DNA from 3 places in the Arthrobacter pascens genome. Region 1 is predicted to be linked to each of the others. Evidence: riboswitches for the same ligand, from Rfam matches in the RefSeq annotation. Region 1 holds a riboswitch; each other region holds the start of a gene.

Region 1 (10,074 bases):
ACTCAGAGCCAGCCCATGGGATCGACAACTTCGCCATTGACCTGGACCTCGAAATGCAGGTGGCAGCCGGTGGAGGCGCCGGTGGTGCCGCTGAGTGCCACAACCTCGCCGCGGCTGACCGTCTGGCCAACCTTCACATTGAAGGACGAGAGGTGGTTATACGTAGTTTCGAGGCCGTTTCCGTGATCCACAACGATGCGGTTGCCGCCGCCGAACTGGTGCCAGCCGGCAAAAGTCACCGTGCCGCTGGCCGCCGCCAGGACTGATGTGCCGCACTGGGCCACAAAGTCCTGGCCCCGGTGAAAGTCACCGCTGCCGCCGGTAATCGGGCTGACCCGGTAGCCGAAGGGGGAGGCCGTGACCAGGTGGGCGAGCGGAGCGCCCAAGGTGCCTGCGGAGGCGGCGCGGGTGATGGAACCCACCGACTGGGCACTCAGCAACTGCTTGAGTTTTCCGTCGGGATCACCGAGCGTCACCACTGAGGAACGGCTGAAATCGATCTTTGCTGCTGCCTCGGCGGAGATTTCCGGCTGGGCAACAGAGGCTGCCAGCGCGGTCTGGCCGGGCAGGGGGGTCGCCATGACGCTTCCGGTGGCCGGAACGGTAACGGTGAGGACCAGGCCAGCGGCCGCGAGGGCCACCCCGGCTTTCTGGCCAATGCCGCTGGCAGCGGCAAAATCTGTGATTTGCCTGAAAGGACCCCGGCGTCTTCGCGCATCCCGTTGCGGATCGCGGGGCCTGTCCGCGGCAACGACTTCGGCGACCGGTGGCGCCGAAGGGGGGCCCACCGCACGACGGCGGCCCCTGGAATTTTGCATGGTCAAGTAGGGTTCCTCTCTGGATAGCCTGCGAAGTTAGCTGTCGGATTCGGGTCAGAGAGTACAAAGACCCGGTCCGCCGTAAGCAAGCTTCGGCGCAGAAATATCCCGTGAGGATCTTCCCTGGAAGAGGCTTGCTGCTGACGGACTTCACCCCAAGGCGGCCCGAAGACTGCCGGTTGTGGTTCCCCCGCCTCTGCCAGTTGATGATTCGTACACCTGATCTGCTGGCAGAGTTCGGCTCCAGATCAAGTAACGCTTTAGTATCGACGCTTGGTGGTCAACTATAGGCGATTTAGGCGCACAGTAACAATTCCGTTATCTTTGACACAATCCCCAACAGCTCCGTTATTTTGTCCGCCGAATGGGCTTTTTCAGCCGACGGAAACGAAGACGTGAGCGGCCACTTCCGGAGGGAGTTCCAACGCCCCTTCAATCCCCGGCACGCGGACCGAGATGTACTCCCCGACACGCTCCAGCGACACCGAGGCGCCCGGACGTATCCCGCCTTCATCAAGCTGGACCAGCAACTCCGGTTCCACCTGGATTGGCTCAGCGAGCCGACTGACGGTCACGGTGGAACCGGGCCCGTAGCCCTTCATGGCTTCAAGGAGATTAATCACACCATCGGCAATTGGCGTGGACGTTCTGCCCCCCAGGGCCGCAAGGCCTGGTATGGGGTTGCCGTACGGGGACTCGGTGGGGTGGTCCAGCATTTCGAAGATTCGCCGCTCGACCCGTTCACTCATGACATGTTCCCAACGACAGGCCTCATCGTGGACATAAGCCCATTCCAGCCCGATGACGTCGGCCAGGAGCCGCTCCGCCAGCCTGTGCTTCCGCATGACCTCGATGGCACGCTTCCGGCCGATGTCGGTGAACTCCAGATGGCGGTCGCCCGATACTACGACCAGGCCGTCGCGTTCCATCCGTCCGATGGTCTGTGACACCGTAGGCCCGGAGTGGCGGAGCCGTTCGGCAATGCGGGCCCGAAGAGCCACAATGTTCTCTTCCTCAAGCTCCAAAATGGTCCGAAGATACATCTCCGTAGTATCGATCAGATCCGTCATCCTGCTCAGCTCCTCGAGCGCAAGTACCCAGCGTTTATCCCCACCGTACTTCGTAGCCACAGCGACGTAGTCCGGTAAAAGCTTAGCCTATTTTGAGTTTGTCCGAATAATTCGAAGACGCCTTGCTGACCGTCTCAATGACTGGACTATGACGGTCACGGTTCCCGCGGTGTCGGCGATTCAGGCAGAATACAAGAGGTCCCTGACGCAGTCGACGCTGACTGCCCGCCACCCCACCGTCCCGGACATGAACCACGTCCACGCCGAAATTGGAGTCCCTGTGAGCGAACCCAGCATCACTATTCCCGCCAACCTCCTGCCGCAGGACGGACGGTTCGGCGCCGGGCCGTCCAAGGTCAGGCCGGAACAGATCGAGGCTCTCTCAGCCGCTTCCAAGCACATCCTGGGCACGTCTCACCGGCAGGCCCCGGTCAAGAACCTCGTAGGTTCGGTCCGCGAGGGACTCAGCGAGTTCTTCCGTGCCCCCGAAGGATATGAGGTGGTACTGGGTGTGGGCGGCTCCACCGCGTTCTGGGATATCGCCAGCTTTGGCCTTGTCGAGAAGAAAGCCCAGCACCTGTCCTTCGGCGAGTTTGGCTCCAAGTTTGCGTCGGCCACCAACAAGGCGCCGTTCCTGGATAGTTCTTCCATCATCAAGTCCGAGCCCGGGACCCGTCCGCTCGCCCGGGCCGAGGCAGGCGTCGACGTCTACGCCTGGCCGCAGAACGAGACCTCTACAGGCGTGTCCGCGCCCGTGAAGCGCGTGTCCGGCGCGGATGACGGCGCCCTCGTCCTGGTGGACGCAACGTCCGCCGCGGGCGGCCTGGACGTTGACGTTGCGGAGGCTGATGTCTACTACTTCGCACCGCAGAAAAACTTCGCTTCCGACGGCGGCCTCTGGTTGGGCCTCTTCTCCCCCGGCGCGATCGACCGGGCAGCCCGCATCAAGGCGAGCGACCGCTGGATCCCTGACTTCCTGGACCTGCAGACGGCGATCGACAACTCCCGACTCAACCAGACATACAACACGCCGTCGCTGTCCACCCTGGTGACTCTCGACGCGCAGGTGCAGTGGCTGAATGCCAACGGCGGCCTGGACTTCGCGAGCAAGCGGACCGCCGACTCCGCCAGCCGCATCTACTCGTGGGCTGAGGCCTCAGAGTTTGCCACGCCCTTTGTGGCCAACCCGGAGGAACGTTCCAACGTCATCGCCACCATCGACTTCGACGACTCCATTGACGCGGCGGCCATTGCCAAGGTGCTCCGCGCCAACGGCATCGTGGACACCGAGCCCTACCGGAAGCTGGGCCGGAACCAGCTGCGGATCGCCACCTTTGTTGCGATTGAGCCTGCAGACGTTTCCGCGCTGCTGGCCAGCATCGACTTTGTAGTGGGCGAACTGCGTAAGTAACTCCTCCTGCGTCGCCTTCAAGAGGTGCCAGCATTCAGGAGGTGGCCAGCGTCCAGGAGGCTTCCGCGTCCAGGAGGCTTCCGCGTCCAGGAGGCTTCCGCGTCCAGGAGGCTTCCGCGTCCAGGAGGCTTCAGCGTCCGACGGCGCCGTCCGGGTTCTGTTTCCGGCCGGCGCCGTTAGCTGTGTCCCCCGGGTTCGAGATCGTCCGCTGGGTTGGAGAACGCAGCGCAGAACAAGAGGAGGCTCGCCCCGCCTCTGGACCAGCTCCCGGGCCGCGCGGCACGGTGATTCCGCTTGCGCCCTGTCAGGGCAGCGTTAATTCGTCGTCCTCGTCGGCGGGCGACTCTTCCTCGTCGAAAGCATCCTTGGAGTCCTGCATTCCTGCAGGTGCCCCGACGGCGTCGTCCAGGGTTCCGCCGTCGTCCGCCAAGGACCCCTTCCCTGCGGACTCCCGGTCGCGGGCGTCCTGGTCGTGGACATCCTGGTCCTGCACATCCTGGTCCTGGGCATCCTCCGGACGGACGCGCTCTGCCCAGGGAACCCATTCGGGGGCCAGGATAGAGTCCTCCGACGGCAGCAGGCCCAGCTCACTCACGGTAACCACCTTGGAACGGGAATTGCGGGTCAGCACCGCATACCAGTGCCAACCAAGGTAACCGGGCAGCTTGGATTCGAACAGGTGGGTGACCAGACGGTCCCCTTCGCTCTTCGCAGCCACGTGCGGGCCGATGTCCGAGGCCGAGGTGATGCCCTCGATTGCCTTGCGGGCCACGTCCACGGCAGCGGCGAGGAAAGCGTCGGGTTTGCCCGTCCGCCACACCGGCACGCCTGCGCGCCGTTTCGTCCCAGGGTTGGGCGCCGGCTGTTCAGCTTCCGGATTCATCAGCAGGCCTAAACGTCCAGCTCGTCGGCAACCTTACGCAAGGCAGCGGCGATGGCCTTGCCCTTGTTGCCTTCCGGGTACTTGCCGGCAGACAGGGTGCCTGAGAGGTTGTCCAGCACACTGACGAGGTCCTGGACCAGGGGTGCAAGGTCCTTGGCGCTCGGCCTCTTGGCCTTGGCAATGGACGGAGTCTTGTCCAGGACGCGCAGGCCCAGTGCTTGGGCGCCCTTGCGGCCATCGGCAACGCCGAACTCTACGCGCGTACCGGCTTTCAGCTCGGTGATGCCCTCTGGCAGCGACGACTTGGGCAGGAACACTTCCTGCCCGTCCTCGCCCGCGAGGAATCCGAAACCTTTTTCCTTGTCATACCACTTGACCTTGCCGGTAGGCACGTAATCAACCTTCTTCGTTCTGACGTCGTGAGACACGGCCGGCCGTCACCGCATCCGCACTGATATGCAGGTTCAGGGTATGACAGCCCGGACCGTGTTGGCCTGTATCAATCAAGGTTATCCTGCCCGGTGCCTGAATCCTGCTTTCAAGGACCCCTGCGGACCGACTTCACCCCGGTTGCCACTTCTGCTGCCACTCCGGTTGTCACTTCGCCTGTCACTTCGTGGGTGGCGGGAGGGCTGTTAGCGTTACGCCATGACTCCCACGCGTTACCGGCGGCCTCTGATGATCTGTGCAGCGTTTGTTGCGCTGCTTTCCCTGCTGGCGGTAGGAGCAGTTATGGCTTTGGCTTTCGCCGGCTCCGTCGCTCCCGTCTGGGTTACGTCGACGGCACTGTACGGCCTTCCCATAGCCTTCCTGTTGATGGTCTTCCTGGTCCTGGACAGTGTGGCCGGAAGGCGCCGGGCAGGAAAGTCCGGCGGGCGGTAACGTTGAACTGATGTCCCTCATTCGCGCGCTGAGCAAGGATCTGGAGGCACGCAGCGATGAATCGCTGCGTGCCCTGTTCGCCGCACGGCCGGACCTCATCTCCCCCGCAGTTCCGGACTTCGCCGCGCTTGCCGCCCGTGCCAGCGCCCGCGTGAGCGTCCAGCGCGCCCTGGAACGGCTCAACAAGCCCCAGATGCAGGTCCTGGAAACCCTGCACCTGTGCACCAATACGGACACCGAACACAGTGCCTCCGCCGCAGGGCTCCGAAAGTTCATTGCCGGCTCCACGCTTGTGGCCGTGGAGCGCATTCTGGCCTCTCTCCAGGAGCTGGCCCTGGTCCACCGGGCCGAGCCCCCGCATGGAACAGCGGCGTCGGCCCAGCGCCAGCGTTTCTACCTTCCGGTCGGATGCCTGAAGGACGTGGTGGGGATCTACCCGGCCGGGCTGGGCCGCAGTTACACCGAGCTGGTGCGGCTCCAGCCGGCCTTCGCGCAACGGGTGGTCCAGCTCGTTGCCGACCTGCGCCGGAGCGGTGTGGCCATCCAGGGAGCAACCACCCCCATGGAAGCCGCGCTTGCCCTGCAGCATTGGACGTCATCCCCGGAGGCCCTGCACCAGGTACTGGCCGGCGCTCCGGAACGCACGACGGCGCTGCTCGCCCGGTTCGGCAACTGGGCCATGGGCGCCGTCCCCCAGGCCCAAAGGAAGGCTTCGGTGGTGAATGAGGGCGCCGAGGTCGGGCCCGTTGACTGGCTGCTGGCCCGGGGCCTGCTGGTACCGCTGGACGCGGCGCACGTGGAACTGCCGCACAGCGTGGGCCTGTCTCTGAGAGGCGGAGCCATCATCAACGATTTCACACTCTCGCCGCCGGTTCCGGAACTTGGCCACACAACCGCAGTCCTGAGGCGGAATGCGGCCCTGGGCGCCATCGCGGAAACGCTCCGGCTGGTGGGTGAACTCCTCTATGCCGTGAAGGAGCAGCCGCTCGTTACCCTGCGCAGTGGCGGCGTAGGGGTCAGGGAGATGAAGCGCCTTGCCGAAGCCTTGCGCGTCGATATGCAACGGGCCGGGCTGCTGCTGGAGCTGTGCGGGCTTGCCGGGCTGCTCCGCCTCGATGTTGACTCGTCCGCCTGGGTTCAGCCCCCGCAACTCGAATGGCTGGTCCTGCCGCGGCAGGAACAGTGGCTGTGGCTGGTCAATGCGTGGCTGGCGAGTGAGAGGGTCCCTTCCCTCGTAGGTCAGCCGGCCCTGGGATCGGGAGGCATGTCCCCCGCACATCGCTCGGCGGCCGGGAGCACCATCAATGCGTTGTCGGCGGAGGCGCAGCGGCCTGACGCCCCGGTGGTCAGGAAGCGGATCCTGGAAATCCTGAACGAACTCACGCGGGAGGCGGCAGCGCCGGACGGGAAGGCCCCGGTATTGGATGCCGCTGCGGTCCTGCAGCGGGCCGAATGGGCGCAGCCACGGATGGCCCGCCGTTTCAGCTCCCTGATCCGGGGAGTGCTGGCCGAGGCGGAGATGCTTGGCCTGATCGGATCAGGTGCTCTCAGCCAGCTGGGAATCGCCGTAGCAGAGGACAACCCGGACGAGGCGCTCGGCGTCCTGGGTGAGCATCTCCCCGCCGAGCTGAACCACGTGCTGCTGCAGGCAGACCTCACCGCCGTGGCCCCCGGATACCTGTCCCCTGAGCTGAGCGAGAAACTCTTGCTGATGGCAGACCCGGAGGGCCAGGGACCCGCCACGATCTACCGGTTCTCCCCGTACTCGGTCAGGCGTGCCCTGGACGCCGGATTTGACGCACCTGGCATGCTGGGCTTCCTTCGTGAACATTCCGCCACAGCCGTACCGCAACCCCTGGAATACCTCGTGCAGGACACGGCCTCCCGGCACGGCCGGCTGCGGGTAGGCGCGGCCGCCAGCTTCATCCAAAGCGACGACGAAACCACGGTGCTGGAACTGGCGTCCGAATCCAAGGCAGCGGGCCTTGGATTGGCAAGGATTGCGCCGACCGTCCTGATCTCGTCCGCGCCGCCGCGGGAAACAGCTCAGGTCCTCCGGAGCCTGGGCCTCTCACCCTCCATGGAAGAATCCGAACCGTCTGTGCTCCGTCTGCGACGGAGCACCAGCCCGTCGGGCAGCCCCCGCCCCGTCTACACCGCTCCGCGGACGGCGCCCGCCGAAGCCGACGTGGAAGCCCAGCTTGCGGTACTGCGGCACGTTGGTCCTGCTGCCGTTGCCAGCCCCAACGGCGGAGGCGCGGCCGGATCCGGCGAGGTGGCCACGCAGCTTGGTCTTGAGACACTCCAACGGGCCATCCGGCTCAAGCAGCGGATCAGCATGAACGTGGTGGACAGCCTGGGCAACGCCAACCTGGAAACCGTCGTTCCGCTGTCGGTCAGTGGCGGCCGCGTCAGGGTCTTTGATCCGGCGAAGGATACGGAACGCGTGGTCTCCATCCACCGCATCATCGATATAGAGGCCGCGGAGGAACTGCGGCAGTGAAGGATTCCCCCGCGTGAACGACGGCCCGCTGATTGTCCAAAGCGATAAAACCATACTGCTCGAAGTGGACCATGAGCTGGCCACCGAGGCCCGCCATGCCATCGCCCCGTTTGCCGAACTGGAACGGGCTCCCGAGCATATGCACAGTTACCGGCTCACGCCGCTGGGCCTATGGAACGCCCGCGCCGCCGGTCTGGACGCCGAGAAGGTCCTGGACACCCTGCTGAAGTATTCCCGGTTCCCTGTCCCGCATTCGCTGCTGATCGACGTCGAGGAAACGATGTCACGGTACGGGCGGCTCCGGTTGGAGAAGGACCCCCAACACGGCCTGGTGATGCGGACCGACGACTATCCGGTGCTGGAAGAGGTCATCCGGGCGAAGAAGATCCAGCCGTTGCTGGGGCCCCGGATCGATGGCGAGACGATAGTGGTCCATTCCTCCCAGCGGGGTCAGCTCAAGCAGCTGCTCCTGAAGATCGGCTGGCCCGCCGAGGACCTCGCCGGCTATGTGGACGGAACTCCGCATGTGATCGCCCTGAACGAGGACGGCTGGAAGCTGCGGCCCTACCAGCAACTGGCCACGGAGAACTTCTGGGCCGGGGGCAGCGGTGTTGTCGTTCTGCCGTGCGGCGCGGGAAAAACCCTGGTGGGTGCGGCCGCCATGGCCACCAGCTCAACTACAACCCTGATCCTGGTGACCAATACCGTGGCCGCCCGCCAGTGGAAGGACGAGCTGCTTAAACGGACCTCCCTCACCGCGGACGAAATCGGCGAGTATTCCGGAGCGGTCAAGGAGGTCCGGCCCGTGACCATCGCCACGTACCAGGTCCTCACCACCAAACGTGGGGGGCTCTACCCGCACCTCGAGCTCGTCGACGGCCACGACTGGGGCCTCATCATCTATGACGAAGTCCATCTCCTGCCTGCCCCGATCTTTCGCATGACCGCGGATCTGCAGGCCCGCCGTCGGCTGGGCCTCACTGCCACACTGGTCCGCGAGGACGGCCGGGAAGGTGAAGTCTTCAGCCTTATCGGGCCCAAGCGGTATGACGCGCCCTGGAAGGACATCGAATCGCAGGGCTACATCGCTCCGGCGGACTGCGTCGAGGTCCGCATTGACCTGCCACGCGAAGAGCGCGTTGCCTACGCCATGGCCGAGGACGCAGACAAGTACCGGCTATGCTCCACCTCGGAGTCAAAGACCCTGATCGTGGAACAGCTCGTTGCCCGGCACGAGGGCGAACAGCTGCTGGTGATCGGGCAGTACATCGACCAGCTGGATGAAATCGGCGAGCGGTTGCAGGCCCCGGTCATTAAAGGTGATACCTCCGTGAAGGAACGCCAGAAGCTCTTTGATGCCTTCCGGGCCGGAGAGGTCCACACCTTGGTGGTGTCCAAGGTGGCAAACTTCTCGATTGACCTGCCTGAGGCCTCGGTGGCCATCCAGGTTTCCGGGTCCTTCGGCTCCCGGCAGGAGGAGGCGCAGCGGCTGGGCCGGCTGCTGCGCCCTAAAAAGGACGGCCGGGCGGCCCGCTTCTATTCACTGGTTGCCCGGGACACCCTGGACCAGGACTTCGCTGCCAAGCGCCAACGGTTCCTGGCCGAGCAGGGCTACGCTTACCGGATCATGGACGCTAAGGACGTTGGCCTGCCCGGGTAGCAGACGCTACAGCCACGGGACATCAACGGAAGGATCATCAAACTCACACCTTCCATCCAGAAAACTTACAGACTCTGGGAGCATGATGGGAGTATGAACAAGACCAGCCCAGAAGCCAAGCTGCTAGTTGTTGATGACGAGCCCAACATCCGCGAGCTGCTGTCCACCTCGCTGCGGTTCGCGGGGTTCGAGGTAGTCTCGGCAGGGAACGGGCGTGATGCGCTGGCCGCTGCAGAGCTGCATGCTCCGGACCTGGCCGTCCTTGACGTCATGCTGCCCGATATGGACGGCTTTACCGTTACCCGCAAGCTCCGCGCTTCCGGCAAGCACTTCCCCGTTCTCTTCCTCACGGCGAAGGACGATACCGAGGACAAGGTCACCGGCCTCACCGTGGGTGGGGACGATTACGTCACCAAGCCCTTCAGCCTTGACGAGGTCGTGGCCAGGATCCGGGCGGTCCTCCGGCGCACCCAGCCCCTGCTGGACGATGACGCCGTCATCCGGGTGGATGACCTGGAGCTCGACGACGACGCCCACGAGGTCCGCCGTGGCGGAGCAGTTATTGAGTTGTCCCCCACGGAGTTCAAGCTGCTCAGGTACCTCATGCTGAACCCCAACCGGGTGCTCTCCAAATCCCAGATCCTGGACCATGTCTGGGAGTACAACTTCAACGGGGACGCCTCCATCGTGGAGTCGTACATCTCGTACCTGCGGCGCAAGGTGGACATTGATCCCGACGCACCGGCCCTGATCCAGACCAAACGCGGCGTCGGTTACGTACTCCGGACGGCAGAGAAGCGCTGACATTGCTGCAGCGGTGGAAGTCGGCCTCCCTGAGGTCGCAGCT
Region 2 (10,074 bases), 1.7 Mb from region 1:
GCATCGGGTGATACACAACCAAGAAGACCAAGAAGGTATTACGGGCAAAGCATGGCCCGGGCACGTCAAAGGCGTCGAAGAGACATAGGGGTTCAGCCGGCCAACCTGGAGGGGGCTATCGACCTATTGGCGACCACCACGTTACCAATACTGAGGTTTGGCCGGCAGCTCATCTTGCACCGAGATACGCGTGCAGGCCGTCTTCTCCGGCTGCAGGCGGCATCTGAAGATAGTCCACAGTCCCGCGCAGGGCGCTCGGCACGGGTGGATGGGGCTCCTGGCCGTGCCGTTCTCCGGCTTGCGGCGTCCGTGAAAGCGGCCAGTGGGGCGGTTCCCAGTCCTGGTGCTCGCTTTTGTACTTCCGCCCACTCGGTGAGATCCAGCCGGGCGGCTCATTCTTTGTTGCCGGCGTCGGTCTCCAGCCGCTGGTGTGTTTGAGTCTGTGGTGCCGGGGACACGGTTGTCCCAGATTGCTGATCCCAGTGGTTCCGCCATGATGCCAGGCCAAGAGGTGGTCTGCTTCGTTATCCAGGGAGTGATTGCTGCATCCGGGGAACGGGCATTTGCCGTCGCGCATCCGTAGCCAGTTGCGCATGGCCTTTGTGATCCGGTAACTGGCGCGGCCGATTTCCAAGGGCGCCCCGTCCCGTGGATCCACGAGCACCCGGCGGAACGAGTCCGCCCCATTGGACACCAGATCCCGTGCCATGGAGGCAGGAATGGGTCCGTACCCGTCCAGCATTGCCGGTTCCTCGGTCACCCCAAGCAGGGAGAAGACAGGAACGGTGACCAGAATCGCGGCCCGAGGCGTGGGGACATCGGCAAGACCCGGCACCCCAGCCCCCGCCCCGCCCCTGCCGACGCCGATGCCTGTGGCATTACCGCAGCGCGTACAGCCGGCTTCGCTTCGAAGGGCAGTCGTGGCGAACAGGTCTGCCCGTAGCTGCGTGAGCGTCCTGTCCTCATGGGGTCCTTACAGTCCCCGGGCGATGGCGGTGATGCGGTTCCAGATGGCAGCCGCCTGGTCTGCGGGCAAGTAGGCGGACACCCGCGCCATGCCGTCCTGCTCCGGGGCATATTCCAGGCACCGGTCCTCGGCGCTCTTAGCGTGGCGTTTTTCGATGCTTTCCGGGTGGTGGCGTTCCCGCCAGGTCCGGGCTTTCCGCCGGAACCTATAGGCCGGCATCTCGCCGGCCGGGCAACCGCGGGCGGGATTGGGTGCGTCAGCATCGAGGAAGTGGGCTTCCAGCGCCGCCGCTGCGTCGCAGTCAAGGGTGGCGGTCTCGTCCACCATCACCTTGGCGTGCTGCCACGAAACCTTCCCCGCCTGCAGGGCTGCCAGGGTACGTGGCAGGGACGTTGCCAAGGCATAGGAGTGCGCCAGCAGTGCGCCTGCGGCCCGGTCGCCGATTGCCAGTACGCAACCCACCTCTGCAGCTATGGACATTTCCTGAGCTTGGACCGGCATGTCCAGAGGAGCGGCGGACCGTGCGGAGTCCGCGTAGTTAGCGGCCGCCTCCGCCTTCAACGCCGCCAGCCGAGCCTCCACCCTTGCAACCCCGGCAAGGATATCCAAGCAATCATCAGCGACGGAGGCCAGAGGATCCGTATCTGAGGGCACCCGGCAACCGGACGCTGCCACCTCCACGTTAAGCATGGCAATCGCGGCGCCCATCGCCTCAAAAGCCTTTGCCACCGCTTCGCTTGACATGTACTCATTTTGGAAGGGGGGTCTGACATTTTATGAGGGCATGCCGGGGGCCGTTTCGCTGATCGGCAAGGAACTCCGTCCCCGAGCCACGCCGTGAGCCTGCCAGCTCGACCTTCCCATGTCCAACCGGACGGCAGATCCGGCAAGTCCACTGTTTCCCCATGCAAAGTGCGTACATTCGCCCTCCATTTGGGCAGAACCTTACGAAAATCGCCCAATCACCGAGGCGCCGTTATTGAACGCCACGGCGTGACTGTCTGCGTGGACCGCCAGCCAAAGCTGTGCTGCTGGGCCGTGCCAGCAATCGTCGGTGGCAGAGAATTCATTGTTTCCGGATCCGGCCACGGCCAGCCGACCAACCCGTCCAACAGGGATCTGGCCGCCCAGATCACCCAGGCAGTCGGCCGCATTGCCCTCAGTATTTCCCAGTTACGTGTGCGCCGTTAGCGTAGGCCTGGACGTATATACGCCACCGAGGCAGGTATTGCTTCCCGTCTGCAGGGAATTGGGCACGCCCTTCATCCGTCGCCGAATCCCGGGGTCAGAGAAGTTAGCGCTGCATCCGCGGTTACCGATGTAAGTGCCCTCGCCAGTCTGCCGGTACCTTGTCTGCCGGTGCGGGTGCCGGCTGTTCCAGTGGCCTGGATTGAGGACCCGGAAGCCGCGGGCCGCGGAAGAACTTCTTCGTGGTGTGCTCGTAGAACCAATCCTCCCCAGGTTCAAAGGACCTCATAACGGGGGACCGACGGTGCGTGCATGGGCACTGGCATGCTGTGAGGGTGATGTATCGCAGCATCCGATGTGGCCGCACTGGGCGCAGCGGCGAAGATGTAGCCACCATCCTGGGCCATCACCGCTGAGGCATTCCAGACACCCTGTTCCACTGGGTGTGGCGGCCAGGCTGATTCCCCGAATAGGGCGATCATCCAAGAGGTCCTCCATTTCCATTATTCTCAGGTCATCCCGCTTGGCCACCGTCGGGGAGCCATTCTGGCAGAATCTCCGCGCCTTTGGAATGACGGAATCGCGGCGCCGACCGGGGCCCGACGCAACTCCGACACCGTTGGCGCAGGACCTTTCCAGAGGCAACAAGCACCCCTTGTCCCCAATGTCCCGGCGCGAGTATCGTGAGCGTCACCGATCCCTTGATCCGGAAAAGACGGCGGCCATGGATGACTCGGTTCCGGTCATGCTTATTGCGACCACAGATCCGGCCTCTCGGCGCGTTCTGGAAGATGAGTTACGTCGACGGTACGGTGCCGACTACGAGGTGCTGGCCTGCGCCGGCCACGCCCACGGGCGGGCGGTGCTTGAGGGGCTCCGGCGCTGGAATCGCCAGGTCGCCCTCATACTCGGATGCTACGGTCCGGCTGACCGCGACGGACTCGATTTCCTGCGGCGTGCCTATGGCTTCCACCCGGCCGCAAAGCGTGCTGTCGTGGTGACGTGGGGTGACTTCGCCAGCGCCCCCACTGTATTCCGGGCGATCGCGCAGGGCTATGCCGAATTGGTGATCATACGTCCCGAACGATCGCGCGACGAAGAATTCCATGGGGCGATTACCGACGCCCTCGACGACTGGCAGCTGGCCCAAGGGGTCGGGTTCGAGGCGGTCCGGCTGATCGGGGAGGTAGGCGACGAAAGGACTCATATGTTGCGCGACTCCTTGAGTCGTAACCACATCCCGGTGGGCTTCCACCCTGCGGGGTCCGAAACCGCGCAACGGACGTTGGAGAGCCTGAACCTGCGCGACCCAGTGCTGCCGGTCATGGTGCTGGAGTTCACCGCACCACCAATTGTCCTCGAAAACCCCAGTGACCTGGAGATCGCCGAAGCGATGGGGGTGACCCGACCGCCTCCCGTGGACAAGATCTTCGATGTCGTGGTTGTAGGAGCCGGTCCATCCGGTCTCGCGACCGCCGTATATGCCTCCTCCGAGGGCCTCTCCACCATGGTGGTGGAGGGCGAGGCTGTGGGAGGCCAGGCCGGCACCAGCTCGTTGATCCGCAACTACCCTGGCTTCTCCCGCGGTGTAAGCGGCGCCCACCTTGCCTACCGCTCATTTCACCAGGCCTGGACTTTGGGCACGGACTTTCTGTTCCTGCGGAAGGTGGAGGGAGTCCGCGTGGACGGAGCCTGTTATGCGGTGTCGATTTCCGATGGAAGTGTCGTGCGGTGCCGCACAGTCGTGGTGGCGACCGGCGTGGACTATCGTCGCCTCGGCATACCTCAGCTGGAGGATCTGGTCGGCAGAGGCGTCTTCTACGGGGCCACAGTCTCCGAGGCGCCGTCGATGGCGGGAAAGCACGTCTGTGTCGTGGGTGGCGGCAACTCGGCCGGACAGGCGGTGCTGCACCTTGCCAAGTACGCGAAGAAGGTGACGCTGCTGGTGCGCGGGCCCACGCTGTCGGTCAGTATGTCGGAATACCTCATCTCCCAACTTGAGGCCACCCGGAACGTTGCGATCCGCTTCAGGAGTGTGATTGTGGGGGCCCGCGATCAGGACGGATTCCTTGCCGCCGTCAAGGTCGCGTCCGGATCCGACGCAACCCCGGGCGAGGAGATCGAAGCGGGCGGCTTGTTCGTGCTGATCGGTTCGGTGCCGCGGACCTCCTGGCTGCCCGACACCGTAGAGCGTGACCCAGCCGGTTTTCTGCGCACGGGCGCCAGCCGGGATGTCAGTGACGCCGGGTCCATCAGGTCGGACAGGTCGCCATTAGGGCTGGAACCAGCATGCCCGGCATTTTCGCGATCGGCGACGTGCGGGCCGGTTCGATCAAAAGAGTGGCTACCGCAGTCGGCGACGGCGCCACAGTTGTCTCGATGCTTCATAGCTACCTGGCCGAGAACCCTGCCCCTGGTGAGGCAGCCGCACCCGAGGACCTGCCCGGTGATGGCCGCTCCAACTGAAGTGACAACGTTGATTCCGCCAATGCGGCGGCTGCTCTACGTCGCAGCATTCCTCGTGTTTCTTGCAGGGCTCGTGCTGTTCGTGTTTCCGCTCCGGACTGCGGAATGGTTCGCGTGGACAGTCAATCCCCCCATGACCGCCGTCTTTCTCGGGGCGGCCTACTGGTCGGCCGCCGGGCTGGAGGTGACGGGCGCCCGCTCATCGAGTTGGAATTCAGCGAGGCTGGCTGTCTGGCCCGTGTTCGTCTTCACGACATTGACCTTCGGAGTCACCCTGTTTCATCTCGATCGTTTCCACCTGTCGCCAGACGCTGCCACCCTTGCCCAAGTAGCCACGTGGGCGTGGCTGGCAATCTACGCCATTGTGCCGGTGGCGATGCTCATCATAAGCCGGATTCAGATCCGGTCCCTGCGTCCTGCCCCAAAGTCCGTAACGGCGGGACGGCCAGTGCTGCCTGTTGCGCTCCGGCTGCTCCTGATCGGAATCGCCGCGGTACTGCTGTTATATGGCGTAGCGCTCCTGGCAGTGCCCGTTCCTGCCGCGACGTGGTGGCCGTGGCAACTGTCCGAGCTCACCGCGAGGGCGATCGGAGCGTGGCTGGTCGGTCTTGGGTTGGCGGCCGCGCAGGGCCAGTTGAGCCGCGACCTTCGCACCGTCCGCCCCGTGGCCCTAACCTCCGTTGCCTTCGTTATTCTGCAGGCGCTTGCCCTGCTCCGGTATGGCAACGCCCTGACATGGCCGAGCGCACCGGCGATCGGCTTCGTAACCGTACTACTTGCCATTGGAGTGGCAGGCGGATGGGCACTCGTACTTTCCCAACGCCGGTAGTCCGGCCTGAATTTCGTGGGCGGCTTCATCACGGTGGGCGCACCTTCCCAACTTGCGATCAACTCTGGATCACAAGGGGCGCCGGGTCTAAATTGGTTCTTGGCTTATGCAGAGGGCCTACGCAGCGCCGATCCAGGAGGGCACCATGAGCCCCACACCAAAACAACCGATAACCGACGACAGCATCCAGGTCCGCCAGGTCAACCACTACCAGTTCAGCTGGGTGGCCGCGCAGGCGGGAAAGCCGGGAACGTGGACCCTTCAGCTGGTGCTTGACCAGGGGGCGTGGGAGGAGGTCCTTACCCTCGACGCGGAGGACGCAGAAGTTCTCCAAGGCCTTCTGAAACGCTCGGCCACGGTGTTTTACGACGTCCGGCGGCGGACCCTGATGTTCGGGACGACGGCTGCAGGGCAGTAATCAGTCTCTCCGCACGCTCACTCCTGGTGCCTTGAGGATGCGCCGGGCGTTCTCTTGAGCCTCCAACGCTTGCTCACTGACCATTTCCCCTGGAAGGTGGCCGGCGCCGGAGATGATGTTACGAAGCTCGGTGACAGTCCGTGGTGAACGTGCGCCCCGGTGCACCATGGCGTGGCAGTTGGCGCACAGCGGTACGAGGTCCGCGACCGGGTCCAGTTGGTACCCGCTCCCAAGGAGTGACGCCGGCACTGTGTGGTGGACGTGGATGAATCCATCTCCGATTTCGCCATAGGTGGCTTCGAAGGAGAATCCGCAGGCAGCGCAGGCCGTTCCGTGGAACGCCAGGCACACCTGGCGTGCGTCGGGGTTTCGCTCATAGCGGTTCACCTCGATGCTGCTGACCGCGTCCAGCGGGTAGCTTCCGGGAATCAGTTCGGTGGGATCGATGACTGCCGGCCCCAAGTCCCGCCACAACCGGCGAAGGTCCGGCTCCGCTGACCGCGGGACGGACACGACTGAACGGCGGAAGGCGGCGTCCCACCGTATATCGGGGACTGACTCCACCAACGAGCCCGACCGTATCTGTTCCCCAAGGGGCATCAGCGCGTCGAAAGCAATGCCGGCGTAGCGTCCGGTAGCATCCGGATCAGTTGTAAGTCCGGACTCGCAGTGTTCGGAGACTACAGCGCCGTGACCGATCAGGCCGCTGCCGGCGTCACTGCTGCCCTGCAGCAGGAGCCACACCTCTGTTCCCGGCTTGATGTTCCGGCTCCGGCCAACATCCCACCGGTCCAGGAACCGGCCGGATTCAAGAACCTGCTCGACGACGGAACGATAGTTCCAGCGGTTCCACCGGTCCGCGTTCCATCCCAGAATCACTGCTGCCACTGTGTTCCTCCTGTGCTTCCGGCAGGCATCAAGCCTATGTCTCTTCGTGCCGGGAGTAGGCGGAGCCCGAGGTGGTCCGCTTCAGCAGGCCGAAGTCGACCAGATAGCGGCGCAGCAGCACCACGTCGTCGGTATAGCTCAGAAGCCGTTCATTGACCTGTCGTTCCGTGAGGATTTCGCCCGGCTCGATGGCCTCGCTGATGATCCAGGCCAGGAGTTCCCGCCGTTCCGCCATGTTTACCGGGTATCTCTCGATCCTGCCCAGGTGCATGTACCGGGCAGGTCCGGTCTTCGCCTGCCGCCGGGGTTGCTGAGCGAGAAGATCGCGGAAGATCGACTCGGACGCCTCCAGTTCATGTGCGGCGTTCCGCTCGACCAGGCCAGACTCCAACAGGGCGCCAATGGCCCGGTTTCGCCGTTGGTCATTCAGCTCCGCAAGCACATCGGGGGTAGTGGCACCGAGCACTATCTGCGCATAGGCGGTCCGGGCGTCCCTGTTGGCCAGGGCCGCGATGACACGCCGCCAATGCGGTCCGCTAAACCTCATCCCTTCGGTCACTGGTTTTCCTCGCTTTGCGTCGGCGCAGCCTCCTTGATGGCCGTGCCTGACATGGTAGCCCTGACGAACGGTGCAGGAGGAGCCCGGCGGCAGGCCTATCCGCTGGTGCGGCTTCCATGCAAGCATGAGGTCACAGTAGATCGACCGTGCGTGGCGCACAGGGGGAGGACCTTGATGAAATCCAACGAACTGCTGCTTGACGCTTTCGGCCGCATCCGTGAAACGGTCGCCGCTGCGCTTGAGGGGGTCGACGACGGGTCCCTGGTTCGTCGTCCGGCCGGCAACGGGAACTCCATAGCCTGGCTCATCTGGCACCTCGGCCGGATCGAGGACGCGCAGATCGCCGCCGCCGCCGGCCTGGACCAGGTCTGGACGTCGCAGGAGTTTGTCGGCCGCTTCGGCCTGCCGCTGCCCGAGCGTGACACAGGCTACGGCCATTCCACAGAGAATGTCGACGCGGTACAGGCCCCTCCTGAGCTCTTGCTCGAATACTACGACGCCGTTCACCGGCAGACCCGGGAGTTCGTAGGTACTCTCGACGATGAGGATTTCGACCGCATCGTCGATACCCGCTGGGACCCTCCCGTGACCCTGGGCGTACGCCTGGTCAGCATCATTGCGGACTGCCTCCAGCACGTTGGGCAGGCCGCATATGCCAAGGGCCTGAACCCCGAGGACGGTTAGGGGAGCAGTCGGGCCTGGACGCGTTCGCCGCCGATGCGCCGCGTGAAGGTGCCCGGGTTACTCAGTACCATTTGTGTGCAGCACGGAATTCCAGGGCCTTTGCGGGGGAGCCGTAGCTTTTCTTGATGTAGCTCAATCCTCTCTCCACCTGGCTGGGCCGCCACTTCGTTGCTGTATCCCAGAGGGCGTTCAGGGCGTTCATCTGCTCCGGACCCCATCCGTATGAAGCGAGGCGGGCGCTGGCGTAATTGCGTACATCGACAGGTTCGTCTGTGGTGTCATCCCCGGCTGCTGAAGGCGTGGCCGTGGTCGGCGACGGAGCCGGCGATGCGGCCAGTGGTGCCGGTGCTGTTGTGGGTGCCGGTGTGGCGGTCGGAGAAGCCGGTGACGTCGCCGGTGCGATCGCCTGGGCGGCCGGAGTGCGCGCTGGAACCGGTGCCGGCGCCGTGGGCGCGTTGGGGGTCGCCGTTGAGTTGGCCGGTGACTGAGGGCCAGAGGGCGTCGAAGCAGCCGGGCCGGCAGCAGAGGTGGCAGCTTCTATTGCCGCCAGGGTGGGAGCATCGACGGGCATGGGGAGATCAGCGATGGACGGCAAATCTGTGGCAACGGGACTTGCGACTGCCGGCACATCACTGGTACCCGCTGCGGGCGGTGCAGGGGCGGAGCCTGAGGTGCCAGGGGAAGGACTGGATGCAGTGGGCAGGGGCGTCGGCCGGCCGGCAACGTAGGCGGGCGGCGGTCCCTGCGCGGCTTGGGTGGCACCCGGGGCATCCTGAGCGGAAGATTCCTTGCCGAAAAAGGGCAGCTCGGTCGCCTGGCTGGCGGAACCGACGGCAAGGAGTACGGCAAGGGCGCCGGTGACCACGGCCATCCGATGACCCATGACACGAACTGAAGCAGCATTTCTCAGAACGGCGGCGGGATCGGACCTGAAGGCGTCGGATATTTGAGGACTCAGTGCTGTCACGGTCCCGCGCCTGCGGGCTGCCTTGGGTGCTGCGGAGTCTGTTGGCGCTGCTACCGGTAGTGCTTCAGTTACCGGAGCCGCTGTTTTTGCGATCGGTGCTGTTTCCGGAGGACGGGGTGCTTCGAAGGCCGGACGCCTGTCCCTGCGCCGTCGCAGAGCGGGGGAAGTCGGTTCTGAAGGCGCCGGTTGTACGTTAGTTGCGTCGGCATCCGGGCTGGTTGTGGTGGGAGTTTGCGCAGCTTCTGCACGATGTCGTCCTGCCCGGAAAGGGCGCGACGTATCCAGGGAACGGGACATGATAGTTGCCTCTCAACGCCTGCGGAGTTAGCTGTCGGGTTCGGAAGAGGTCAACCGGCCGGCACGTTGAACGTGACGGCTTCACCCCAAGGGCCGCTGGGCAGCGGCCCGAAGACTATGGGTCCCCCGTCTCTGCCTTAATGTTGGGAAGTCCGGGATGTGGCAGAGCTCGGCGTCAGCCCGGACGCGGCCCGATCTAGATGGGCCACCCCAAAACCGTACCTCAAGCACTCTGTTAAGTCACGTTTAGGTAACGGGTAAATCAAGGGGCGTGTCGCAGTGCCCCGCTGGGCTCAACCCGTGCGGGGGCGTTCCAGTTTTCGTCGTAGTACTTGTCGAAGCGATCGCGCGCGCTGCGTCCCAGCCGCTCGACAGTGTTCCAGCTGATGACGGCCAGGAGCAGGGTCAGTAGGATTGCCGACACTGCCACCAGGGGCGGCAGGTCCGCTGTCGATCCACCATTGAGCCAAAGAATGACGATGTAGTTCCAGAGGTACGCCCCGTAGGAAACTGTGCCAAGCGCCTGTAACGCCCGCGTCCACTTCGGCATTACCGGGGCGCGGGAAGCGGCCAGCACCACCAGGACGCCCGCGGCAGCCATGGCCAGGGGTCCTCCGGCGAAAAAGAAAGCGGCCGATTCGTTGGCCTTGGGGAAGAAAATCAAGGTGGCCAGGACAAGAACCGAGCTGATCAGGGTTGCGCGCCTCAGCCTGCGGCCGGAGAACCAGCTGAACAGATGGACCCTGTAGAGCCGCAGCCCTGAACCGACGATCAGACCCAGGCCCCACGTCGTCGGCAGCGCGTAGACCAG
Region 3 (10,074 bases), 1.7 Mb from region 1:
GACACCGACGATTCCTGCGCCCTGGAATATCGCGGGCCAGGAATGCCCCAAAAGAACGGCACCGACGGCCGCACCGCGAAGGACGTCCAAGGAGTCCAGCCTGGGCCGAACTGCAGTTTGATGGGCAGTTTGCTGGGCGGGCCTCGCGACCGTTCCCTCAACTCGCACTGTCACATAACCTCCGGAGCCTCGCAAGTAGCCGGTTCAAATATCAAGTGAAAGGCAAACCGGCCCTTGTCTGTGGACATGATTGGGATTGCAGGCCCTGAGCCCGCGCCTTGCACCAGTATTCCTGATTTGGCTGGACGGAACCTGACGCTGGCCGGTTTGGAGACAAAAGGGCGGCGGACGGTTGTCGCCGTCCGCCGCCGTTTGCTTGCAGGGCCGCGCTAAGCTACCCGAACGAAGGAATAGCCTGAGAGCCAGCTGATGGAATGGACCTGGGTCTTGTAACCGTCCACGCCGCCGCTGACAACCTGGCCGTTGCCGGCGTAGACGCCTACGTGTCCGGCAGTGATGACCAAGTCACCGGGAGCAGGCGTGCCCACAACGCTGCCGTACTGGAAGAACTGACCGGGGGCCAAGTCGCCCACACTCTTGCCAACGGAGCGCAGGGCCTTCTCCACCATGGCGGTGCAGTCCTGGGTCACACCCAGCTGGGAGTACGCCGAACCCAGAATTGCCGCGCCGACAGAGCTGGATGCCGCTGCGGGTGCCGAGGCTGCGGCTACGCGTACTGTCGGTGCCGGGGCGGGGGCCGGCGCGGGGGCAGCTGCCCTAGTCGGAGCCGGTGCCGGTGCAGCCGTTCCGGTCCCCGGGATTTTTATCTGGTTGCCCGGGTAGATGATCGTCGCCATGGACATGCCATTGGCGGAGAAAACCGAGTTAAGACTCACTCCGTAATGTGCGGAAATTGCACCCAGAGTGTCGCCGGAAACGACTGTATGGACCCTGGCTGCGGGTGCCGCTGCCGCGGGGGCCGGGGCAGGGGCGGGAGCACTTGCCTGGACCTGAACATTTGCGGTTCCGGAATTATCGGGCGCGTGGGTTCCGGCGTGGGCCGGTGCCCCGATGCCGAACAGAAGTCCCGATGCGGCAGCAACAACCACGCCGGACTTTCCCATGTTCAGGAGATTAGACTTGGCCGTGACTGACAGGCCTTCGAGCACAATTGATCGGCTGGGGGTTGCGCGATGACGGGCGGTGATGGAATTTTTTGACACAGAAGATCGCCTCTCCCATGCCTGCGGGGTGAGCTGTCGGGTTCGGGTCGGAGACACCCGGCCGGAAACGCCTCCATGCGGGACGGAGAGTTAACGACTTAACCCCAAGGCCTCCTGAGAAGGCCGTGGAAACGTGGTTCCCCCGTCCCTGCCAGCTGGAAAGCGATTGGATCCCGGTCAGCGGCAGGGTTCGGCATACTGACGGAAATGTCCCGGCTGAAACCGGGGCACCGAAAGAGGGTATCTTCTGCTCCCCCGAAAAGTCACGTTCCGGTAACGGAACTAGTTTGTCAACAGCGTTACCCATCCGGTCGAAAGAAAGCGGGACCATGCCCCAGCACCACGATGATTGGGATCCGAGGCAGCGGACTACGGAGCCCGCAGAAGGCGTCCACTTCGTGGAGGGACCGGCGTCGAACTGGATCATCGTTCGCGAAGGCGAAGACTTCCTCGTTGTTGACGGAGGCTACCCCGGTGACCTCGAGCGCGTACTGGCATCAATCAGGCAGATCGGCCTCGAGCCGGCGGATGCCAAGGCGATGCTGATTACCCACGGACACGTTGATCACACGGGATCGGCCGCACATTTCTCCCGGGAGTACGGCACCCCGATCCTCTGCAGTCCCGAGGAGGTGGCGCATGTCCGCGGCCAGGAAAAACACCAGGTGACCCTGGGCCAGGTACTGCGGCGGGCTTGGCGGCCACGGGTTTGCCGCTGGATGCTGCACGTCATCAGGGCTGGTGCCCTGGCTGCAGAGCCGGCCACGGAGGCGCGAGCCTGGGGCGCCAACGAACTGCGGGCCCTTCCCGGCTCCCCCCGGGCGGTCCTGGTTCCGGGGCATACGCCCGGACATACCGCTTTTGTGCTTCCCAAGGCGAACGCGGTGGTGACCGGGGACGCCCTGGTCACGGGTCATCCCCTCAGCAAGGAGACCGGTGTCCAGATGCTGCATCCCATGTTCCATAGCCGCCCGGAAGCCATGGGGGAGACACTAAGCCGCCTGGCCGACGTCGACGCCTCCCTGGTCCTTCCCGGACACGGGCCCGCCCTGCGGATGAGGATTGGTGACGCCATCTCCAGCATCCCCGCCGCATGACAAGCGGAAGGGGTGTTGAACGCCTGCCCCTTGCCGGATGGCCGACATCGGAGGAGGATATTCGGCACGCTCGAGGAGGCCCACCATGATCCAGCTTGGCAAGTTTGAGAGGTACCTGATCGAGGAATTCTTCGACGATTACCGTGCCGGTGCCATGACCCACAGGACGTTCACCCGCCGGGTGGCGTTCATTACAGGCAGCATGGCCACAGCTTCCGCGGCGATGCTGTTGGTCGGCTGCACTCCTGATGAAGTGCCGTCGGGAACGGATCCCATGCCTAGCCCGGAACGCCCGTCGTCAGCAGCGGGGTCAGGCCCCGCCGCCTCCGGAGCTGTTCCCGGGGCGAAGAGTCCGGTTTCCGTCCCGGAGGGGGAGCCGGGACTGACGACGTCGGAGGTACAGTTCCCGTCCAACGGAACCGACATCCGTGCTTACCTTGCCCGGCCGGGCGCTTCCGCCAAGGGACCGGCCGTCCTGGTCTGTCATGAAAATCGCGGGCTCACTCCTCACATTCAGGACGTTGCGCGACGATTCGCGAAGGCCGGGTATTCAGCACTTGCCCTGGACCTGCTGAGCCGGGAGGCAGGCACGGCGAAGATGGACCCGGACGCCGTGCCTGGAGCGCTGACCAAGGCTGGTGCCCAGCGCCATGTCTCCGACTTTGCCGCGGCATTTGAGTACCTCCAGTCCCAGGACTACGTGGACCCGGAACGGATCGCTATGAACGGCTACTGCTTCGGCGGCGGCATCACGTGGCAGGCGGCGACAGCGCTCCCCGGACTGAAGGCCACAGCAGCCTTCTACGGCCCCGCCCCCGATCTGGACAAGGTCCGCGCCATCAAGGCGGCAGTCTTTGGGGTCTACGCTGAACTTGACCAGCGAATCACCGGTGCGATGCCGGCCCTTCGCGATGCCTTGACCGCCAGTAACGTCCGCCACCAGCTCACCGTTTACCCCGGCGTTGACCACGCGTTCCATAACGACACAGGCGAGCGCTACAAAGAGGCGCAGGCCACCGCGGCGTGGAATGACACGCTGGCCTGGTTCGGTCGGTTCGTCTAAGCGTGTGAACCGGAACCCCCTGCAAGTACGCAAGCTCCATTCCGTCTGGACGTGAGGGACCGATGAGCGAAGTAACGGACAGGTTGGCGGCAGCGCTCAGTGCGCATGACCTTGAAGGGGCCGCAGCACTGTTCCACGAGAACTACCGCAGCGAGCAACCTGCGCATCCTGGAAGGGCATTTACCGGTCGGGCGCAAATGCACGCTAATTGGGCGGCAATGTTCGCCGGAATTCCCGATTTCAGGTCAGAAGTGATCCGCTCCGTGGACGACGGCGACACGACCTGGATCGAATGGGACTGGTCCGGAAACCGCAGCGACGGTAAAGCATTCCACATGCGGGGAGTTGCCTTGTTCCAGGTCTCGGAGGGCCTGGTCATTGCCGGGCGTCTGTATCTGGAGGACGTCGAAGAGGAATTGGTTGGCATTGAAGAAACGGTGGAATCCCTCTCCGGACGGCGTCCACAAAAACAATAAATGCTGCCACGCCGAACCGTTTGTTTCACTTTTCCGGCATCCAAATCCAGGATTGCCCGGTATGCTCACAAACTATGTCCTGGTTTGGTCTCAGCCCGAAACTCCCCGTTATTGCCGGAGTGCTGGCAATTGCCTTGGCTAGTTCCGCCTCGCTGCTGCCAGCGAACGCCGACGACGATGCTCCACCGAGCGGCTACCCCTCCTGGCAGGATGTGCAGAATGCGCAGCAGAACGAGGCCAGCAAGTCGGCGGAGATCACCAAGATCGGGGACCTCCTGACTGGACTGCAGACGCAGGCCGAGGCGCTGGGCACTGCCGCGGTCAAGTCAGCTGCCGAGTATGCAGTAGCTGAGTCGGCCCTCCAGGCAGCAAGCGCGAAGGTGGACGTCCTCACGGCGCAAACTGCGCGGGCCAACAACGAGCTGGGGCAGTACAAAAAGGAAATCGGCTCCCTCGCCGCCCAGTCCTACAAGACCGGCGGAACGAACCTGGGATTCTTCGTCGCCCTTGACGCGGTCCAGACCAACAGCATCCAGGGCCTGAATATTGTCCAGATCGTCAGCGACAAAACGGCGGGGCTGGTCAATAAGTCAGCTGCTGCAGAGAAGTCCTCCCAGGCATTGGCCGACCAGGAAACAGCGGCCAAGGCCGAAAGGGAGCGGTTGTCCGGCGAAGCAAAAGCCAAGCTGGACGCCGCCCAGGCTGCCCAGCAGGCCATGAACCAGCAGATCGCGGATCAACAGCAGCACAGCCAGGAACTGACTGCGCAGCTGGCTTCCCTCAAGGGAACAACTGCGGCTGTTGAGGGCCAGTACCAGCAGGGCCAGGCCGCCCTCGCCGCCTATGAGTCGGCCCAGGCAGCCAAACGCGCGGCAGCCCAGGAGCAGGCACGCCAGCAGGCTGCGGCGTTGGCCGCTGCACAGGCAGCGGCCAGGCCCGCCCCGGGTAATCCTGCCCCCGGTCCTGCCCCGGTACAGCCGCCCTTTGTCGCACCCTCTGTTCCCGGCGGCGCCGTCAACGATCCGGCCGGGGCCAAAAGCTATGCCTCCGGCCGGTTATCTTCCTACGGCTGGGGGCAGGAACAGTTCCAGTGCCTGGTGAGGCTCTGGACCCAGGAATCTGACTGGCTAACTACAGCCACCAACCCGTCCTCCGGCGCCTACGGCGTTGCACAGGCGCTTCCGCCGGGCAAGTACGCCACCGCCGGCAGCGACTGGCTGACCAGCTACAGGACGCAGATAAATTGGGGCCTCAGTTACATCGCAGACCGGTACGGGTCCCCGTGCGGGGCCTGGAGCCATGAGGTATCCAACAACTGGTACTGAGTTAGCTCGTGCTGACCGCCAGTCTTCCCCGCCAAGGGGGGACATAGTGCTGGAGGATATGGCGCTAGGCGGAGTCCGCGGGCGGTGTGGCGAATTCCGCGGCACTGAGGAATTCGACGCCGGTAAAGGGCTGGTCGCCTTCAACCCAGGCATTGTGGCCTGGCGGGATCGTGTAGGAATCGCCGGCAGTAATGTTTATCCGGTTGCCGTCCGTGGTCTCCACTACGAGATCCCCGGACACGCAGAATCCAACATGGCTGGCCTGGCAGGAGTCTGTCTGTACGACGGGCTTGATGCAGTCAGCCCAGCTCCATCCCGGCTCGAACTTAAACCGGCCCATGGTGTACTCGCCCACGGTAACAACGTCGATTTCGGTCTTGTCCGGGCGGCGCTGTTCATCGGGCGAATTGTGTGATTTCACTTCCAGCTGAGTGACGACATTGGCAGTCATTGCAGTCCCACTTTCCACAACGGATTGTGCCCGTCCGCTGTCTGTCCCGGGCTGCCAGACGGCGTTTGAGGCGCTTACGAATGTCAGCTTCCTCCGATTAGGCCTCCTTGTCGATAGCATTGTTGATAGCGGCATATTCAATGCGCTGCGGTATCTGCCAAACAACGCAAATGAGGCGCCGGGAACAACCGCGCTAGGCTTTTCCCATGGCTGATTTCGAGCGGTTCCGGGTTCTGCTGGAGGAAGAGCGGCAGCGCAAACTGGCCTTGCTTCCCGCCCTTCGCGCTGACATCTCATCAGCCAACGAAGCACGCCATGGCTCCAATATTGACGACGAACACGATCCCGAAGGTGCCACGATTGCCTTCGAGCTCTCGCAGGCAGCCGCACTGCTGGAGCAGAGCGTTGCGGGCCTCGCCGAAGTGGAAGCCGCCCTGGCCAGGATTGCCGACGGCACCTACGGGATCTGCAGCGTCTGCGGAGAACCGATCTCGGAAGGCCGGCTGGAGGCCCGTCCATGGACGTCGTTTTGCATTGTCCACGCGGCCGCCGGGCGCCAAGGACGGTAGCGCTGCATGGACCACGACATCCAGGACGTTGCAGGCTTCATCGACCTCACCCTGCAGAACGAGGGCGCCTGGTACCGGGCGGAAGACGTTGAGTCGCGCCTGGGCGCCGTCCTGACCTCCTATGGAGCGTCGGTCGGAGCCGTACGCGGCACGGTCCGCGATGCCCTCAGGAAGTTCAAAGACCTGGGCCACGACGAGATTACCGCCCTTGCATCCCAGCTTTGGGGCCCGCCGCACCCCGGCAGGAATCCTGTCTACGAGCGCCGCCTGGCCGCCGTCGTCCTCCTGCAGTCCCGGGTGGCCCTGCTGCGGCACTCGGATCTGACCAGGGTCGAGGGCTTCATCCGCTCCGCGAACACGAACGTGCTGGTCGACCCGCTGATCGCCGACGTCGTGGTTCCGCTGCTCGGCGCGTTGCGCGGAAGGGACCTGCAGCGCGCCGACACGGTGCTCGCCCGCTGGCGCCAGGATCCCGACGGATCCCTTCGCCGCGCCGCGTCCCTCGCCGCCGAGCAGACAACCCGTTCGGCATAGGAGAGCCTGGAGAAGGAGAACACTATGCATGACCCCTATAACCTGGACCGGTTCGTCGCAGCACAGGAGGGTGGCGGCACATACGATCAGGCGCTCGCGGAACTGCGGCGCGGGAACAAGACCGGGCACTGGATGTGGTTTGTCTTTCCGCAGATTTCCGGATTGGGGCAGAGTCCCACGTCCCGGCTATATGCCATCGGATCCCTGGCCGAAGCGCGGGCGTACGTGAAGCACGGGCTGCTGGGGCCAAGGCTGCTCGAATGTGCCACTGCTGTCGCCGCCCACGCAGGCCGTCCGGCCACCGACATCCTCGGCGGCATAGATGCGAGGAAGCTGCACTCCTCCATGACGCTGTTCCTGAGGGCGGCCCCGGAGGAAAGCGTCTTCCAAGAGGTCTTGGACGGCTTCTTTGACGGCCAGCCCGACGCCGCCACCGAATCGCTGCTGCTCTCCGGCGGGGATTGAACCAGGACGACGACGGCGGGCCCGCGCTGCCTTGAGTTCTAGCGGTCGTTGCAACACCCATACATTTTGGGAGTTGCAACGACCGTGCCGCATTTAAGCGATATCTCAGCGGAGTCCCGGAAGTATGCGAGATCGACTGTTCAGCAGAGGGAAGCGTTCTTCCGAGTTTTTGACCGACTCGGAAGTGCGACATTGGCCGCGGCAGAACTGGGTTTGAACCGGAACAGCTGCTATCAGTGGCTCCGCAAGGCTGGCCTCACTTCCGGGAACACCGCATCAACCCGGCAGGCAGCCAGAGCCAAGTACACACCCGAACAGAAACGGGAGTTCTTGTCCGTTCTCGAGCGGGAAGGGAGCGTCACTGTTGCCGCTGCTGAGCTCAGCCTGAATGTAAACACCGCATTCCGCTGGGCACGCGAGGCGGGCATTTCCAGCCGACCGGTGAGTCATCGCAGGCGGGCGGAGTACCTGCGCTTACGAGACCAAGGACTGAGCCGGCGCGATGCGGTCCAGGCCCTGGGCGTCCCCCGCAGCAGTGCACGGGAGTGGGAGCTCGGGGTGAGGAAATCCGGCGGTCGACGCATTTATCCAGCTGGACGGAGAATGCACTACAACCATGATGTGGATTCTTCGACACTTCCTGCCGTCCCCGACAAAAGGCGGCAGACCCGGCCTGTATCGATCTCGGTGCTCGAACGGCCCATTGACCCGAGGTTTCTGTCGCTGCAAGAACGCGAAACCATCCGGGACCTGAACGCCGCTGGGGCTTCGCTGCGTTCAATCGCGGCAGTGTTGCAGCGATCGCCGTCGACCGTTAGCCGGGAAATCGCCCGTAACGGCCACCCGGGCGTTGGCTACCAGCCGTATGCGGCGCAACGTCAAGCTGCCTCACGCCGCGCCCGGCCCAAGACCGCGAAACTCGCTGGTGAATCGGACCTGAGCAACTACGTGAAAGAGAAACTGCTCATACGCTGGTCTCCAGAGCAGATCAGCCACACGCTGGTCGAAGATTTCCCCGAACTGCCGGAGATGCGTGTGTGCCCAGAGACGATCTATCAAGCCCTCTACGTCCAGGCCCGAGGCGGACTCAAACGCGAAATTCAGGCGGCCCTGCGCACCGGCCGGACCCGCCGCAAACCCCATATCACCGGCGAACAGCGCACCTCCCGCTTCACGGACCGCATGGTCATGATCTCCGAACGACCGCCCGAGGTCGAGGACCGTGCCGTCCCCGGCCACTGGGAATCTCAATGTTTCTGTCAAGCTGCTTGAGCGCTGATTCTGGCCATCGGTTCCTGGTAGATGGTGTGGTCGCGGAGCATGGCCCAGAGGACGTTCATGCGGCGTCTGGCGAGGGCAATGAGGGCCTGTTTGTGAGACTTTCCCTCGCTGCGTTTCCGGTCGTAGTAGGTTCTGGATGCGGGACTGTTTTTCAGGCTGGAGAGCGCGGCAAGGTAGCAGGTCCGGAGAAGTCTGCGGTTGAAGCGGCGTGGCCGATGCAGATTTCCGCTGATGCGTCCGGAATCGCGTGGGACCGGGGCCAGGCCTGCGACGCTGGCGAGGCGGTCGACGTTGTCGAACCCCTTGAGGTTACCGCCGATATTCGCGAGGAAAGTCGCCGCGAGAACCGGCCCGAACCCGGGCATGCTTAGTAGAACGTCGGCGCTGTCGTGTTGGTGGAACAGGTTGGTGATCTGGGTATCGACGTCGTCGATCTCTGCGTCAATGGCGCTGATCTGCTCGGCCAGCCGGACAGCCAGGGCAGAGCCGGTCGATTGTGTTGGCAGGACCGTGTGCTGGGAGTTCGCGGCTATCAGTGCCTTCTCGGCCATCTTGGCACTGTTCCGGCAGCCACGTTTTTTGAGCCAGCCGGCCAGCCGGCTCAGACCTATCCGCCGGATGGCCTCCGGGGTCTGATAGCCGCCTAGGAGGATCAGAGGCGCCTTCTTCGAGTAGTCGAACGCCCCCTCGAGCGCCGGAAAGTATTCCAGCAAGGTGGCGCGGAGCCGGTTGATTGCTCGGACTCGGTCACAGATCAGATCCGTGCGCCGCGCCGTAAGGAGCCGCAGGTCCACACTGATCTGGTCCGCACGACGGACGGGCTGCAGATCGGTGCGCATCCGCGCCTGATCGGCGATGATCCTGGCGTCTTTCGCATCCGTCTTGCCATCACCGCGGTAAGTTGCTGCGGCGTGGTGCACGATCCGTCCGGGGATATAAAGCAACTGCTGTGCATGCGCGGCCAGTAGCTCGATCAGCAGCGCGGCGCCTCCAGCGTTCAAATCCGTCGCCCAACAGACCTCTCCACCGGCCGCGACCTCCGCAACCTTGGCTATGAGGCCGAGGAGCACGCCCTCGTCGTTTTCAACCCGTGTCGAGAGCAGGACCTTCCCGGCCTGATCGATCACTACGCAATGATGAGCCCGCTTGCCCGAGTCGATTCCCACCCAAACCGCCGGCATGCTTTATCCCCCTTCAATCAGCTTCAATTTTTCATAACCCTGTCGATAACTACGCCGGCACGTCCTTACCCAACGATCAATGTCGTAATTCTCAATCAGCGGTCGAGTCATCGGCGGGCAGCGGGCGGCCATTCCCAGTGAGCCGTCCAAGCGGCAGGGAGACCTGTGCCATACCCGCCACCCGAGGGTGATCGAAACACTACGACAGCTCCGAAATCATCCACAACAACACCGTAAGGAAGGCGACCTGATCACCGGGACACTAAACCAGTCCGCCATCGCAACCCTGGTCGAACGCACCACCCGGTACGTGATGCTCGTGCACCTGCCCGCAGACCACACCGCTGAAACCGTCCGCGACGGCCTCGTCCGAACCATCAGTACCCTTCCAGCGCACCTGCGCGGCTCA

What was found. A riboswitch is a leader RNA that binds a small molecule or an ion and turns the genes downstream of it on or off. The one in region 1 is predicted to bind cyclic di-AMP.
Region 2: it holds a riboswitch for cyclic di-AMP, as region 1 does, so the genes downstream of both, QFZ40_RS08265 (hypothetical protein) here and QFZ40_RS16075 (M23 family metallopeptidase) in region 1, are expected to answer to the same signal.
Region 3: it holds a riboswitch for cyclic di-AMP, as region 1 does, so the genes downstream of both, QFZ40_RS08275 (LysM peptidoglycan-binding domain-containing protein) here and QFZ40_RS16075 (M23 family metallopeptidase) in region 1, are expected to answer to the same signal.

What each region holds. Positions count from the first base shown of each region.
Region 1 covers NZ_JAUSXF010000001.1:3,514,383-3,524,456, forward strand. The annotation lists gene QFZ40_RS16075 (M23 family metallopeptidase) at 3-818, opposite strand; cyclic di-AMP (ydaO/yuaA leader) riboswitch at 829-1,071, opposite strand; gene QFZ40_RS16080 (metal-dependent transcriptional regulator) at 1,193-1,888, opposite strand; gene serC (phosphoserine transaminase) at 2,169-3,299, shown strand; gene QFZ40_RS16090 (DUF3027 domain-containing protein) at 3,604-4,182, opposite strand; gene QFZ40_RS16095 (cold-shock protein) at 4,191-4,574, opposite strand; gene QFZ40_RS16100 (hypothetical protein) at 4,831-5,064, shown strand; gene QFZ40_RS16105 (helicase-associated domain-containing protein) at 5,075-7,567, shown strand; gene QFZ40_RS16110 (DNA repair helicase XPB) at 7,581-9,227, shown strand; gene QFZ40_RS16115 (response regulator transcription factor) at 9,321-10,031, shown strand; gene QFZ40_RS16120 (sensor histidine kinase) at 10,034-10,074, shown strand, end outside.
Region 2 covers NZ_JAUSXF010000001.1:1,792,587-1,802,660, forward strand. The annotation lists partial or broken gene QFZ40_RS08225 (DUF222 domain-containing protein) at 170-1,711, opposite strand; gene QFZ40_RS08230 (hypothetical protein) at 2,006-2,158, shown strand; partial or broken gene QFZ40_RS08235 (UBP-type zinc finger domain-containing protein) at 2,280-2,653, opposite strand; gene QFZ40_RS21745 (FAD-dependent oxidoreductase) at 2,880-5,450, shown strand; gene QFZ40_RS08245 (hypothetical protein) at 5,596-5,868, shown strand; gene QFZ40_RS08250 (HNH endonuclease) at 5,869-6,756, opposite strand; gene QFZ40_RS08255 (DUF2087 domain-containing protein) at 6,791-7,315, opposite strand; gene QFZ40_RS08260 (mycothiol transferase) at 7,490-7,999, shown strand; gene QFZ40_RS08265 (hypothetical protein) at 8,061-8,870, opposite strand; cyclic di-AMP (ydaO/yuaA leader) riboswitch at 9,266-9,431, opposite strand; gene QFZ40_RS08270 (acyltransferase family protein) at 9,526-10,074, opposite strand, start outside.
Region 3 covers NZ_JAUSXF010000001.1:1,803,114-1,813,187, forward strand. The annotation lists gene QFZ40_RS08270 (acyltransferase family protein) at 1-90, opposite strand, end outside; gene QFZ40_RS08275 (LysM peptidoglycan-binding domain-containing protein) at 390-1,223, opposite strand; cyclic di-AMP (ydaO/yuaA leader) riboswitch at 1,227-1,429, opposite strand; gene QFZ40_RS08280 (MBL fold metallo-hydrolase) at 1,553-2,320, shown strand; gene QFZ40_RS08285 (dienelactone hydrolase family protein) at 2,406-3,383, shown strand; gene QFZ40_RS08290 (nuclear transport factor 2 family protein) at 3,446-3,859, shown strand; gene QFZ40_RS08295 (lytic transglycosylase domain-containing protein) at 3,934-5,184, shown strand; gene QFZ40_RS08300 (cupin domain-containing protein) at 5,249-5,635, opposite strand; gene QFZ40_RS08305 (TraR/DksA family transcriptional regulator) at 5,842-6,204, shown strand; gene QFZ40_RS08310 (DNA alkylation repair protein) at 6,211-6,738, shown strand; gene QFZ40_RS08315 (DUF1810 domain-containing protein) at 6,763-7,203, shown strand; partial or broken gene QFZ40_RS08320 (IS30 family transposase) at 7,693-8,448, shown strand; gene QFZ40_RS08325 (IS110 family transposase) at 8,463-9,665, opposite strand; partial or broken gene QFZ40_RS08330 (IS30 family transposase) at 9,904-10,074, shown strand, end outside.